Regions from separate parts of the Cobetia sp. UCD-24C genome, predicted to be linked through region 1. Evidence: predicted binding sites of a transcription regulator. Region 1 holds the regulator's gene; each other region holds the start of a gene.
The links. Region 1 encodes sigma-54, which starts transcription at its own class of promoters, with help from an activator protein. Its sites were predicted from a motif close to TGGCACNNNNNTTGCTNT; they were not measured.
Positions count from the first base shown of each region.

Region 2: AOG28_RS07830 (aminomethyltransferase family protein) is a predicted target of sigma-54. The motif match lies at 1,747-1,764, and genes of this name have one in related genera.
Region 3: AOG28_RS03420 (ANTAR domain-containing response regulator) is a predicted target of sigma-54. The motif match lies at 1,327-1,344, and genes of this name have one in related genera.
Region 4: AOG28_RS07480 (putative urea ABC transporter substrate-binding protein) is a predicted target of sigma-54. The motif match lies at 1,458-1,475, and genes of this name have one in related genera.

Region 1 is NZ_LJTD01000001.1:406,636-409,756, reverse strand. It holds gene hpf (ribosome hibernation-promoting factor, HPF/YfiA family) at 1-132, opposite strand, end outside; gene AOG28_RS01745 (RNA polymerase factor sigma-54) at 794-2,242, opposite strand; gene lptB (LPS export ABC transporter ATP-binding protein) at 2,476-3,121, opposite strand, start outside.
Region 2 is NZ_LJTD01000004.1:333,260-336,380, forward strand. It holds gene AOG28_RS07830 (aminomethyltransferase family protein) at 370-1,515, opposite strand; gene glnT (type III glutamate--ammonia ligase) at 2,202-3,121, shown strand, end outside.
Region 3 is NZ_LJTD01000002.1:249,302-252,422, forward strand. It holds gene AOG28_RS03415 (NarK family nitrate/nitrite MFS transporter) at 1-834, opposite strand, end outside; gene AOG28_RS03420 (ANTAR domain-containing response regulator) at 1,386-1,961, shown strand; gene AOG28_RS03425 (CmpA/NrtA family ABC transporter substrate-binding protein) at 2,012-3,121, shown strand, end outside.
Region 4 is NZ_LJTD01000004.1:252,011-255,131, forward strand. It holds gene AOG28_RS07480 (putative urea ABC transporter substrate-binding protein) at 101-1,249, opposite strand; guanidine-I (ykkC/yxkD leader) riboswitch at 1,303-1,411, opposite strand; gene AOG28_RS07485 (DUF6998 domain-containing protein) at 1,727-2,173, shown strand; gene AOG28_RS07490 (DUF6998 domain-containing protein) at 2,219-2,908, shown strand.

The DNA of each region.
Region 1 (3,121 bases):
CTCGATCGACAGTGTCACCTGAACATTGGTGATGTTGTCGTAATGCCGTTCGAGGCGAGCGAGCTTCTCGTTGACGTAATCGCGGAGAGGATCGGTAAGTTCCACATGATGCCCGGTGATATTCACTTGCATGGACACGCTCCTTTATCCAGCGGGTTGCCATTCAATTGTAACCCTTTTTGACTACGAGCAAACCCTGATCGGACGCTCTGCAACAGGCTTGACGGCCACCGTCTGGCGATGTTTTCGCACCCTTGCCAGTGGCGTCAGATGTCGTGAGCGTCTGTACCGACAATGCCCAAGCTTTGCGCAAAGATCAACGCTGCGCTGCATCGTGGCTCAGTGCTTGTCTTCAACTCAGTGAGGGGTAACGGAGTGGACTTCAAGGGCACGTCTGGTGGGTGGTGCGTGAAAGACGCGCAAGAAGGCGGGTTTTCGTCGCCAATCCCTGCATGTACGTCGCCTTTCAGACGATTCGATTGCGTGGAGCAAGCGGCGTTACGGGAGGTTCGCCGGGTGTCATCCAGGTGCAATACGCGCAAAAGTGACTTTAAAAACATGCGATTGACGGTAAATGACGCTGCCGGAACGGCGGTTTTTTACCATCATTCTGCGCGCCGTCATGGGCCATGACGGGCAATTGGCGAGCGGTTGACGGCATGACAGAGCGCGCGACAGGCATACCGCTGCCCGCGAAGTCAGAGGCTGATGAGCGGAAAAATCCAGTGCTTGAGGTTGGCGGCGGCTGCCATTGTGGAGGTGAGAGCAGGGCATGGCAGCCGCAGGTGATGCGTCAGGCCAGACGCTTGCGCTCGCTGGAGGAGGGGATGCCCATCGCTTCGCGATACTTGGCCACGGTACGGCGTGCGACCTCGATGCCATCGCTGGCGAGCAGATCGACCAGCCGCGAGTCGGAGAGAGGCTTGCGGGCCGGCTCTTCCGCGATCAGCTTGCGGATGCGGGCACGAATGGCGGTGCTTGAGTGGGCGTCGCCACTGCCGCTGCCACCAACCTGGCTCGAGAAGAAGAACTTGAGCTCGAAGACGCCGCGCGGGGTGTGGATGTACTTCTGGGTCGTGACCCGCGAGATGGTCGACTCATGCATCTCGACCACTTCGGCGATGTTGGCCAGAATCAGCGGCTTCATGCCTTCCTCGCCTTGCTCGAGGAAGTCGATCTGGCGCGCCATGATCTCGCGGCCGACCTTGAGCAGGGTGTCATTACGCGATGACAGGCTCTTCATCAGCCAGCGCGCTTCCTGCAGGTTGTCCTTGAGGAAGGTGTTGTCGGCGGACTTGTCGGCACGCTTGATCAGCGCGGCGTATTCCGGCTGGATACGCAGCTTGGGCAGCGCTTCCGGGTTGAGCTCGACCTGCCAGCCATGGCGGGTATGGCGCACCAGCAGATCAGGGATCACGTAATCGCTGGCGGGCTCGCCCCAGGCGGATGCCGGACGCGGATCGAGCGCACGTACCAGGCGGATGACGTGATCCAGCTCGTCATCGTCAAGGCTCAGGCGCCGCTTGAGCAGCTTGCGGTCATCGTTGCCCAGTGCCTCGAGGAATTGACGTACCAGGCGGCGCGCCTGCGCCAGCAGCGGCAGATCATCCGGCAGCAGTGCCAGTTGCAGCAGCAGGCATTCGCGCAGATCACGGGCGAAGACGCCGGTCGGGTCGAACTGCTGCAGACGCAGCAATACCTGCTCGAGTTCGGAGGCCTTGAGGCCGGGCAGGCCCTGGCCGCGCAGGCCATCGACTAGCTCGTCGAGTGACAGGCTCAGATAGCCAGCACCGTCGACGGCATCGATCAGGCTCTCCGCCATCTGGCGTTCACGGCCATCGAGGTCGGTCATCGCCAGCTGCCAGCGCAGGTGGTCCTGCAGGCTCTCGACGCTGGTATTGCGATCGAAGTCCGGCCCTTCTTCGCTCCCGCTGCCACTGCCGGAGCTGGTCAGGCTACCGGCGTGGTCCTGGTAGAGGTCCGACCAGTCACTGTCGAGGGGGTATTCCTCGGGAATCTCGCTCGAGGAGTCGGCAGTGGAGATCTCGCTCGAATCCTGTGTCTCGACGACATCCAGCGACTCGTAGTCCTCGTCGAGCTCCAACATGGGGTTGGACTCGAGGGCTTGCTGAATCTCCTGACGCAGGTCGAGCGTCGACAGCTGCAGCAGCTGGATCGCTTGCTGGAGCTGCGGCGTCATGGTCAGCGAGGTGCCGAGGCGGAGTTGCAGGGTGGGTTTCATGGAGTCAGTCAATTCACGGCAAAGGAACGTGCTTACTACGCTATACCGTGACTCGGGGCACTGACAAGTGGTTGTCGTGAATATTCAAGCAACTTGCATGCCATGTTTCCACCAAGGTGGTATGGACGTCATGCATGCGTCTGATGTCAGACATGAAAAAGCCGCTACGCGATAAAATCACGCAGCGGCTTTTGAAGCTTTTGCCTCGCGAGGACTCAGCGCAGCCGCTGACCCTAGAGCGTGAACTCGTGGCCCAGGTAGACGTCGCGCACCTGCTGGTTGGCCAGGATGGAGTCCGCATCACCGTGGGCGATGATCTGGCCATCGCCGACGATATAGGCGGTGTCACAGATATCGAGCGTCTCGCGCACGTTGTGGTCGGTGATCAGCACGCCGATGCCACGATCGCGCAGTTGGCGCACGATGCTCTTGATCTCGCCCACCGAGATGGGGTCGACGCCGGCAAAGGGCTCATCGAGCAGCACGAAGTCCGGCTCGGTGGCCAGTGCACGGGCGATCTCGACCCGACGACGCTCACCGCCGGACAGGCTCATGCCGGCGCTGGCGCGGATGTGCGTGATGCTGAATTCCTCGAGCAACTCTTCAAGGCGTGCCTTGCGGCCATTGCGATCCAGGTCCTTGCGGGTTTCCAAAATCGCCATGATGTTGTCGGCCACCGACAGCTTGCGGAAGATCGACGCTTCCTGCGGCAGATAGCCGATGCCGGCGCGTGCACGCTGATGCATGGCGGCAGCGGAGAGGTCCTTGTCATCGATGGAGACGTTGCCGGCATCGGCGCGCACCAGCCCGACGATCATGTAGAACGAGGTCGTCTTGCCGGCGCCGTTGGGGCCCAGCAGGCCGACGATGTCGCCCTGG
Region 2 (3,121 bases), on a different contig from region 1:
TGTCGGTTGAGGTGTATCGGAGGAATGTGAGGATTCTCGCGGCATGGATAACTCCTGTGGCGGAGGTGAATGCGATAAGGACAATGATCAGGCGGGGTGAGAATACGCGTCCTTGTGGGAGTCGTTGCGCGTCACCCGCGTGCGAATATCGGGTGACATTATCAAGTTTACCGCCAACCCTCATCCACGTTTGTGGCCAGTCCTCGGTCTGACTCCATGGCATGTGATGCAAGAGGCCTCCTCGACGCCATGCCGAGGAGGCCTCTCAGGTTTCACGCTATCCAGCATCACGCGATTCGCGCTGTCGCCGCGGGGCTTGAGCTGTTGCCTCGCGGCTTGAGCTTGTTGCCTCGTGGCTGTGGCGTGCGATCAGCCGCGAGCCAGTCGCTTGGCCTTTTCCGGGTCATCGAAGGGCAGGGAATGGCTGATGGCCGAGAGGCTGGTCTCGCCGTCAGTGCCGGTCTTGAGGGTCAGCGGGGTGCCATGCTCGGCATAGCCGGGCTCGAGACGTGCCAGCGCCATGGAACGATCGCTCAGGCGCGAGTACATGCCCTGGGTGATGACCCCGACACACTTGCCGTCGGCGTAGACCTTGTCACCGATCTGGGCGACGTCTTTCGAATCCAGCAGCACGCCATAGACCTTGACGCGCTCCTTGCCCTGCAGCGCGAAGTGTTCGCTGGCGCCACGGAATTCGGTCTTGCCCGGCGAGACGGTGAAGTCCAGGCCCAGCTCCCACAGGGTGTCGCCCACCGGCTGGTCGGGATACGGGTAGGTTTCGGAATTGTCCGCCGGGTAGAACAGCAGGTGGCTCTCGACCCGCAGCCAGTCAAGGGTGCCGAAGCTGCACGGCTTGATGCCCATGTCGGCACCCTCCTCAAGGATCTGCTCCCACAGAGAGGGGGCGTCCTTGGCCTTGCAGAAGATCTCGTAGCCACGCTCGCCGGTGTAGCCGGTGCGCGAGATCATCACGTGGCAGCCGAACAGCTGGGTCTGCAGATGGTGGAAGTAACGCAGCTCACGGATACCCGGCACGTGACGCTCCAGGAAATCCACCGCGACCGGCCCCTGCAGTGACATGTCATGCATGTCGTCATCGAAGGTCAGGCTGACGGCGCGCCCCAGGGCACTCTTGGCCAGCATTTCATTCGCGGTGCCCGTGCCGTGCACCACGAGGTAGGAGTTCGGCGCCAGACAATAGACGATGCAGTCGTCGACGAACTTGCCGGCCTCATTCAAGACGCTGGCGTACACCGACTTGCCCGGATACAGCTTGGACATGTCCCGCGTGGTGACGTAATCCAGCACGGCCTGAGCATGCGGGCCATTGCAGTGGATCTTCTTGAGCCCCGAGACATCCATCAGACCGGCGCGGGTGCGAATGGTCTCGTGGTCATCGGCCGTATCCGAGACGGCGTAATTCCAGGCGGTGCCCATGCCATTCCAGTCTTCAAGCTCCGCGCCCAGCTTGCGGTGTTGTTCGGCCAGTGCCGAGATGCGCCATGAATTCGCCATGCGTCCCTTTCTCCTGTGAGTCGTGCTGCCTAGCGTAAATGGGGGGTGCCGTAGTCCTGCTGATGCTGGCGAAGATGGCGCGCAAGACGCGCATCCGCCGCAGGAGGTGTTGTTGTTCTTTCGCCTTTTCAGGCGCCTCTTCAGGCGCTTCACAAGGGCTTGTGCCTGCTGCTTGCCTTGCCTGATCGCACGAGGGTCGATTCTTGAAAGGAAAGAAACATTCCTCATGGTTAAGCAAGGGGCTTGCCAATTCCGTCAAAGGCCATGGCCACGGCAGCCCTTGAGCGAGTCAGGCGCCGATCGGCAGCACGAATTCGGGCGTGAATATTAGCGCTTTGCGTCATGCTGGTGCGAAGAGAGGGCTTTGGGCACCGAAATGATGCCTATTTCGAGAAACGGGCAGGAATTCACTCAGGATCACCTGGCGTTTCCTGTGGGTGGAAATGAGCTTGGAAAATAAATTTCCATGCAAAACAGGAGGTTGGTGAAAAGCTCTGGGCGACAGCTGACGAAATGGCATGCTGCATGCTTTTCTTTGAGGGAAATAAAGTTGACCAGCAGGAATCACAAAAACTCGTTTCATCCGCTATCTTGACGTGGCGAGTCACCACAAGGGGTCAGGTTTCCCGGGGTGGCAGACAGTGTCGAGGGAGATGGAACCCGGTCCGCTCTCAGAGGAAACCCAGATGTCACCCGAAAACGCGCAACAGTTCATCAAGGATCACGACATTCGCTATCTGCTGGCGCAGTTCGTGGATATTCATGGCGCTGCCAAGACCAAGTCCGTGCCGGCCAATTGCCTGATGGATGTGGTCGAGAAGGGCGCCGGCTTTGCCGGCTTTGCCGTCAGTGGTCTCGGCATGTCGCCGGAGGGGCCGGACTTCATGGCGCGGGGTGATCTGAGCTCGTTGTCGTTGGTGCCGTGGCAGCCGGGTTATGCGCGCATGGCCTGTGATGGCTACGTCAATGGGCAACCGTTCGCCAACGACAGCCGCGTGGTGCTGCTCAAGCAGCTGGAGCGCCTGAAGGAGAAGGGCTGGACGCTCAATAGCGGGCTGGAGCCGGAATTCTCGCTGTTCCGCCGGGGGGAAGCGGGTGAGCTGTTGCCGGTGGACGAGAGCGATACCCTCGCCAAGCCCTGCTACGACTACAAGGGCCTGTCGCGTTCGCGTGAATTCCTCGAACGTCTGGTCGAATCGCTGCAGGCGGTGGACTTCGACGTCTATCAGATCGATCACGAGGACGCCAACGGCCAGTTCGAGATCAACTACACCTACAGCGATGCGCTGACCTCGGCAGACCGCTTCACCTTCGTGCGCATGGCCGCCGGCGAGATCGCCAATGACCTGGGCATGGTGTGCTCCTTCATGCCCAAGCCACTGGCGGACCGCCCGGGCAACGGCATGCACTTCCACCTGTCCGTATGTGATGACACCGGCCGCAACCTGTTCGGCGATGACTCCGACGCCCAGGGCATGGGTCTGTCACCGCTGGCGTACCACTTCCTCGGCGGATTGCTGGCACATGCCCCGGCACTGTGTGCCTTTGCCGCGCCGACCGTCAATTCCTACAAGCGTCTGGTCGGCGGTGGCAGCACCAGCGGCGC
Region 3 (3,121 bases), on a different contig from region 1:
GGTGGCGAGGTCGAGATCGAAGTGATCGAAGAAGTAGATGGCGGCGACGTTGTTGATGGTCAGCTCGACCCCGAAGCAGGCGCCATAGACGAGGAACAGGGCCCAGACGCGGATGTCGCGTGCCGCCGCGCCGAAGGTGGCGCGCATACTGTATTCCTTTTCGGCCTTGGGCAGCTCACCACGCTCACGCAGCTCGCTGAAGTTGCCGTCCGGGGCATCCTGGGTGAAGAAGTAGTAGGCGATACCGGTCAGGAACAGCACGATGCCCGGCACGACCATCGCCAGACGCCAGCCCAGGGTCTGCTCGACGCCCAGCATCAGCAGGCCGGCCATCACCAGCGGCATCAGCATCTGGGTGGTGCCGCCGCCCAGGTTGCCCCAGCCCGCGGTGGTGGCGTTGGCGGTGCCGACCACGTTGGGGCCGAACATCACGGAGGTGTGGTACTGGGTGATGACGAAGGAGGCGCCGATGGCACCGATGGCCAGACGGGCCAGGAAGAAGGATTCGAAGCTGTCGGCGAAGCCGATGCACATCACCGGCAGCGAGCCGAGGCACAAGAGCCAGGTGTAGGCCTTGCGTGGCCCGATGCGATCACACAGCACGCCGATGGCGAGGCGCACGATCACCGTGATGGCGACGGAGGCGATGATGGTGTTGCCGATCTGGGTCTTGGTCAGGCCGAGGTCGTCACGCACCACGGCCATCAGCGGCGCGATGCCGAACCAGCCGAAGAAGCAGACGTGGAAGGCGAACCACGACATGTGGAAGGCGCGCATTTGCGGGGTGTTGAAGCTGAACAGCCGGATGCGGCTGGCCTTGTTGCGGATATCCATGAGTGGGCTCCTGATTCAGCGTCGGTGCCGGGCACGAAGTCAGGTGTGCTCGGCGAGTGGTCGAACGGCTGTGAATGAACGACAGCAAGGGCGCCTCGTCATTGAGGGGCCTGGTTCGACGCACTCGTACTCCGAAGAGCCTGGTCCACGTCATGGATAGCGATGGCAGCAGTCGGTGATGCCATGGTTGCCGGCAGCAGAGCGTCTGTGCGGCAAGTGACAGGAACAAAGCAAGTAGCGCGCCAGTTGCGGGGGTGTGGGCGGGACAAGTCCCAGAAGATCAATGGCTTGGCGAGGGCGGTGGGTTGGCGCGCGCAGGCGGTGTCCCGGGCTGGATGCGCGCTGGCGGTGCGTCAGCAAGGCGCGAGGTACCAGTCTGGCGCACGCAGATGGCGCTGGGAGGGGCGGGCAGGCGCGTGCCTCATTGCAGTGCAGCGACGCTTTCGGCTCGGCCGCTCTGAAGGCCTTTGGCCGCAGGGTTGCACCAGATTGCGGCACGAATCCTGCTTGGGTGTACCGCAAGTCTCATGCCCGACCCAAGGAAACCTGACATGCCCGTGACCGTGCTGATCGTCGATGTCCGCAGTGAGCGCTCCGCCGCGCTGGAGCAGGCGCTATTGAGCGCCGGCTTCGAGGTGGCGCTGCGCGTTGACGAGCACGAGGACCTGCACGCGCTGGTCGAGCAGCATCAGCCCGATGCGGTGATCATCGACGCCGACCTGCCCAGCCGCGACACCCTGGAACATCTCGGCCAGCTGGGGCGACGCTATCCCAAGCCGATGATCATGCTGGCCAGTGAAGATGCCCCGGACCTCGTGCGTGAGGCGGCCGGCGCCGGTGTCTCGGCCTATGTGGTGGACCACGTCATGCCAGCGATGGTGCGCAGCATGGTCGAGGTCGCCATCACCAGCTTCGAGGCGCACCGTGCGCTCAAGGGGGAGCTCAACCGTACCCAGACCACATTGGTGCAGCGGCGCAGCGTGGATCGTGCCAAGGCCGTGGTGATGGAGACGCGTGGGCTCAGTGAAGATGCCGCCTACCAATACCTGCGCAAGACCGCCATGAACCGGCGCCTGGCCCTGCATGAGCTGGCCGATGAGCTGCTCAAGGCCGCGCGTCGGCGCTGAGCCGGTCGCCGTACTGTCCTTCTCTCTCGATCGTTCAAGAGGTGTGCGTGATGCCCACAGATGTACCCCTGAATGGCCATCAGCTGACGCTGGGCCTGATGCCACTCAATGATGCCGCGCCCTTCGTGGTCGCTGAGCAGTTGGGGCTTTTCCGCGAGGAGGGGCTGGCGGTGACACTCAAGTGGCAACCCTCTTGGGCGGCGTTGCGTGATGACCTGCAGACCGGTGTGCTGCAGGGCGCGCAGATGCTGGCGCTGATGCCGCTGACCTCGACCCTGGGCCTGGATGGCCGCGCCACGCCGGTGATCAGCGCCATGACACTGAATCTGGGCGGCAACTCCATCACGCTGTCGCGCGCGCTGATGGCCACCCTCGGCGAGGACGGCCACGACCTCTCCAGTCCGTTGCAGGTCGCGAAGGCGCTGGCGGCGCATGTGCACGAGCGCAAGCAGCGCGGCGAGCCGCTGCTCAAGCTGGCCAGCGTGCACCCGTTCTCCTCGCACCGCTATCTGTTGCGTTACTGGCTGGCGGCGGGCGGCATCAATCCGGACCGCGACGTCGAGATGCGTGCCGTGGCGCCGCCGCTGATGGCGGCGCAGCTGGCCAGCGGTGCGCTGGATGGCTTCTGTGTCGGTGAGCCCTGGAACAGCCTGGCGGCGGCGCAGGGCATGGGACAGGTGGTGGCGGGCAGTCACGATATCTGGCGCTTCGGGCAGGAAAAGGTGCTGGGCGTGCGCGAGGACTGGGCGGAGCAGCATCCGCTGGCGCATCAGGCGCTGATTCGCGCGCTGCTCAATGCCTGCGCCTGGCTGGACCGCCCCGGCAATCGGGCCAGAGCCGCCGAGTGGCTGCACGAAGAGGGCATGCCGGAGGTGCCGATGAGCGTGGTGACACTCGGGCTGGAAGACGTCGATGTCGAGCAGTCGGTGGACGACTTCCAGCAGCACAATCCCGGCTGGACCATCTTCCATCGCTACGCGGCCAACTTCCCGTGGCGTTCCCAGACCCGCTGGTACATCGCCCAGATGCAGCGCTGGGGGCATCTGCAGGGCTTCAATGATGAGGATCTCGAGGCGACGCTGACACGTTGTGTGCGCCCGGATCTCTACCGCACGGCGGCCCGCAAGCTGGGCATGGTGGTGCCGGTGGCGGATGAGCGC
Region 4 (3,121 bases), on a different contig from region 1:
TCCACGGGTGCGAACGAGGGTGCGGTCGAGGGAGGCGGTCGGTTCACGTTCCGCGAGGCAGGCTGCCCCGCGGAGCGTGTGCGGCATCCACCGCGTGGCGTTACTGGCTGTCGGCCAGTGCGGCGGTGTAGCTCGGGTCGAAGCGCAGCATCACGTTGCCTTCATTGCCGATGACGCCGGCGGGGGTCTCGATACCGATGAAGCCGGCATCCGGGGCGCCTTCGCCCAACAGGCCCTGCGCGAAGCTGAAGTCGGCGATGTGCTGCATGGTGTCCTTGAGACTCGGCGCATTGAAGGCGGCCACGGCTTCGGCGGGGGTGTAGTACATGTGGGTCGCGGCCAGCTGGGACTGATAGCCGGCGAGGTCGGTGCCGGCGGCATCGGCCATCTGGGAGAGGGCGTCTTCGTCACCGGCTTTCATCTTCTCCATCACCTCATACCAGGCACCGACCAGCGCGTGGCCGAAGTCCGGGTTGTCCTTCAGCGTCTGGGTGTTGACGACCATCAGGTCGAGAATCTCGCCCGGGATGTCGCTGGAGTTGAAGACTTCGGTGTAGCCGGGCATCTCCTTGAGCGTGGCCAGCTGCGGGTTCCAGGTCACCACCGCCTGGGTGTCGGTGTTGCTGGCCAGCGCCACGATGTCGGCATCGCCGGTATTGGTGGTGGTCAGGTCGCGCTCGCTCATGCCGACGCTGTCCAGTGCGCGTGCCAGCAGGTAGTGGGAGACACTGAACTGCACCAGATTGACCTCGCGGTCCTTCAGGGACTCGATGGAATCGCCGTCGCGGACCATCACGCCGTCGTTGCCATCGGAGTAGTCGCCCAGAATCAGCGCGGTGGAATCGACGCTGCTGGCGGCGGGGAGGGTTAGGGCGTCCATGTTGGTCATGGCGCAGCCATCGACATTGCCGGAGGTGTACTGATTGATGGACTCGACGTAATCGTTGACCTGCACCACATCGATATTGATGTCGTACTTCTTGGCCCACTTGTCGACGATGCCCTGGGTGTCCGCGTATTCCCACGGCATCCAGCCGGCATACACCGACCAGCATACGCTGAAGGAATCCTGCGCCATGGCCTGCGGGCTCAGCGATGCGCCAAGCAGCAGGGCGCCGGCCAGCGCGGCATGTCTGGAAGTGTTTCGGGAAACGGTAGATGAAGCAGATGAGACAGCAGCGGATGACACCTGGGCGCTGGCATCCGAGGGGGAAGTCGCGGACTGGGAAAGGCGAGTGAGCTGGGTCATTGTCGTTATCTCCGGCGGAAAAAGTGAGAGGCGCCGACCTTTACAGGCTTTGCGTCTCCCGGGCTTTTGTCCCGCCGTGTAACCCCCAGCTTGGAGGTCGAGTGCTCTCGGACCAGTCGTGACGGCTATCAGCCAGTCACCGGAACCCTAGCGCTCCATTGGTGTAGATTTTCGATTGTTGTATGCCTATCGGTGCCTCGGTGAATGTCTAGCAGGAAGTGTGCCTGTGAGAATTTCTTCATATAAAACAATGCTATATAAGATTTCATGCAGCATGGATATGCATATCGAAATCGTACGCTGCACCAATTTGATGAATTCTTCCGTCTCTTGCACCTTGGTGAAGTCAGTCGAGAGTGAGTGCTATCCAGTGGCCAGTGAGAGAGAAATTCAGAGATATTTTTAATACACAGTTGGTTGTTTTCAAAACATGGTAAAGATAATATGTGATTACCTTGGATAATTGATGACTAAATCGTGGATAAAAATAAACTCAAAAGCTTGGTAGGCGACTTATATAATATTGTTAATGAGCTGGAAGAAATGTTCCCCGGGCGACATTTCACTCCGGATGGCCATATGGTAGGGAGTCTAGGAGAGTGTCTAGTTGCCAATGCATATGATCTAGAGCTTTTGACTGCTTCCAACAAAGGGTATGACGCTATCGCCAAGTGCGGTACCAAGATCGAAATCAAGGCAACACAAGCGAAATCGGTTGCATTTCGCAGTGAGCCCGAGCATGCAATTGTGATCAAGATTTTACCCGATGGTAGCTTTGAAGAAATCTATAATGGCCCTGGGTCATTAGTTTGGCAGCAGTTTTCTGAAAAGAAATTACCTAGTAACGGGCAGTTTCAGATTTCTCTTGCAAAACTGAAAGTGATGAACAAGTCAGTCCGTTTTGAAGAGCGTATAAGGCCGTAATATAAATGCATTATGCATATGTCAACCTTCTATGAGTAGTTGATCATGGCACTTTCACAGATGCAGATCATCCAATCCTTGGGTGAGGCAATGGCCTGGTTCGAGCGAGAACTGAACTGGGGCGTGCCGCCGACTGAGCTACGTCATCTTTGCGGACGCATTGGTGAGCTTTACGCTGCATTGATCACCAATGGTCAGATGGCGACCGAGGTGAATCAGCGCGGCTATGACGTGGTAAGCGGTGACGGTGAGCGAATCTCGGTCAAAACCACTGTGATGATGAGCGGTGGAGGCCATGTTGCTTTCAATCCCCGCTCGTTGGATGAAGTGGAGCGCATCATCATCCTGCGTATCAATACAGAAGAGATGCAGATCGAGAAGTTGCTGGATGCCACATTGGAAGAGGCAAGGTCGTTGATGTCACCGGAGCGCGCGGGCAAGCAGAGTATCTCGTTGTCTCGATTGGCCAAGACTACGAAGCCGCGCAGCGAGCTGAAAGCCGTGCGTGAGGTCATGTACGCGTCTTGTATTGTTCGCGAGCTTGAGAACGGCAGCATCGAAGTAGAGCGTGATGATGGTCAGGGGATGCAGTCAGTGAGCCCTGTTCAGCCAGTGCTGCGTGAATTGGCAAAACAGTTGAATCTGCCGCTGGTGAATGGCAACGGCAATCCGCACAACACCCGTCAGCTGGGTAGCCTGGTCATCAGGGAGATTGCTCAGGAATCTGCTGGGTGATTCAGCTGTGATGGGATACGAAGACGCCGGCCTTTGGCCGGCGTCTTCGTATCTTGAGCTGCTTTTATTTCTGCTTTATCGGGCGCTCACAATGTAGCGCGCCGCTTTCCCAAGGGGTTGCCATTGCCGCGGCGCATGGTTGCGCGATCCGGCGCGTCGTTTCGTTGTGCCTCTCACCAAAGTCTTATACGTTGGTGGTGCTTTATTAGCACA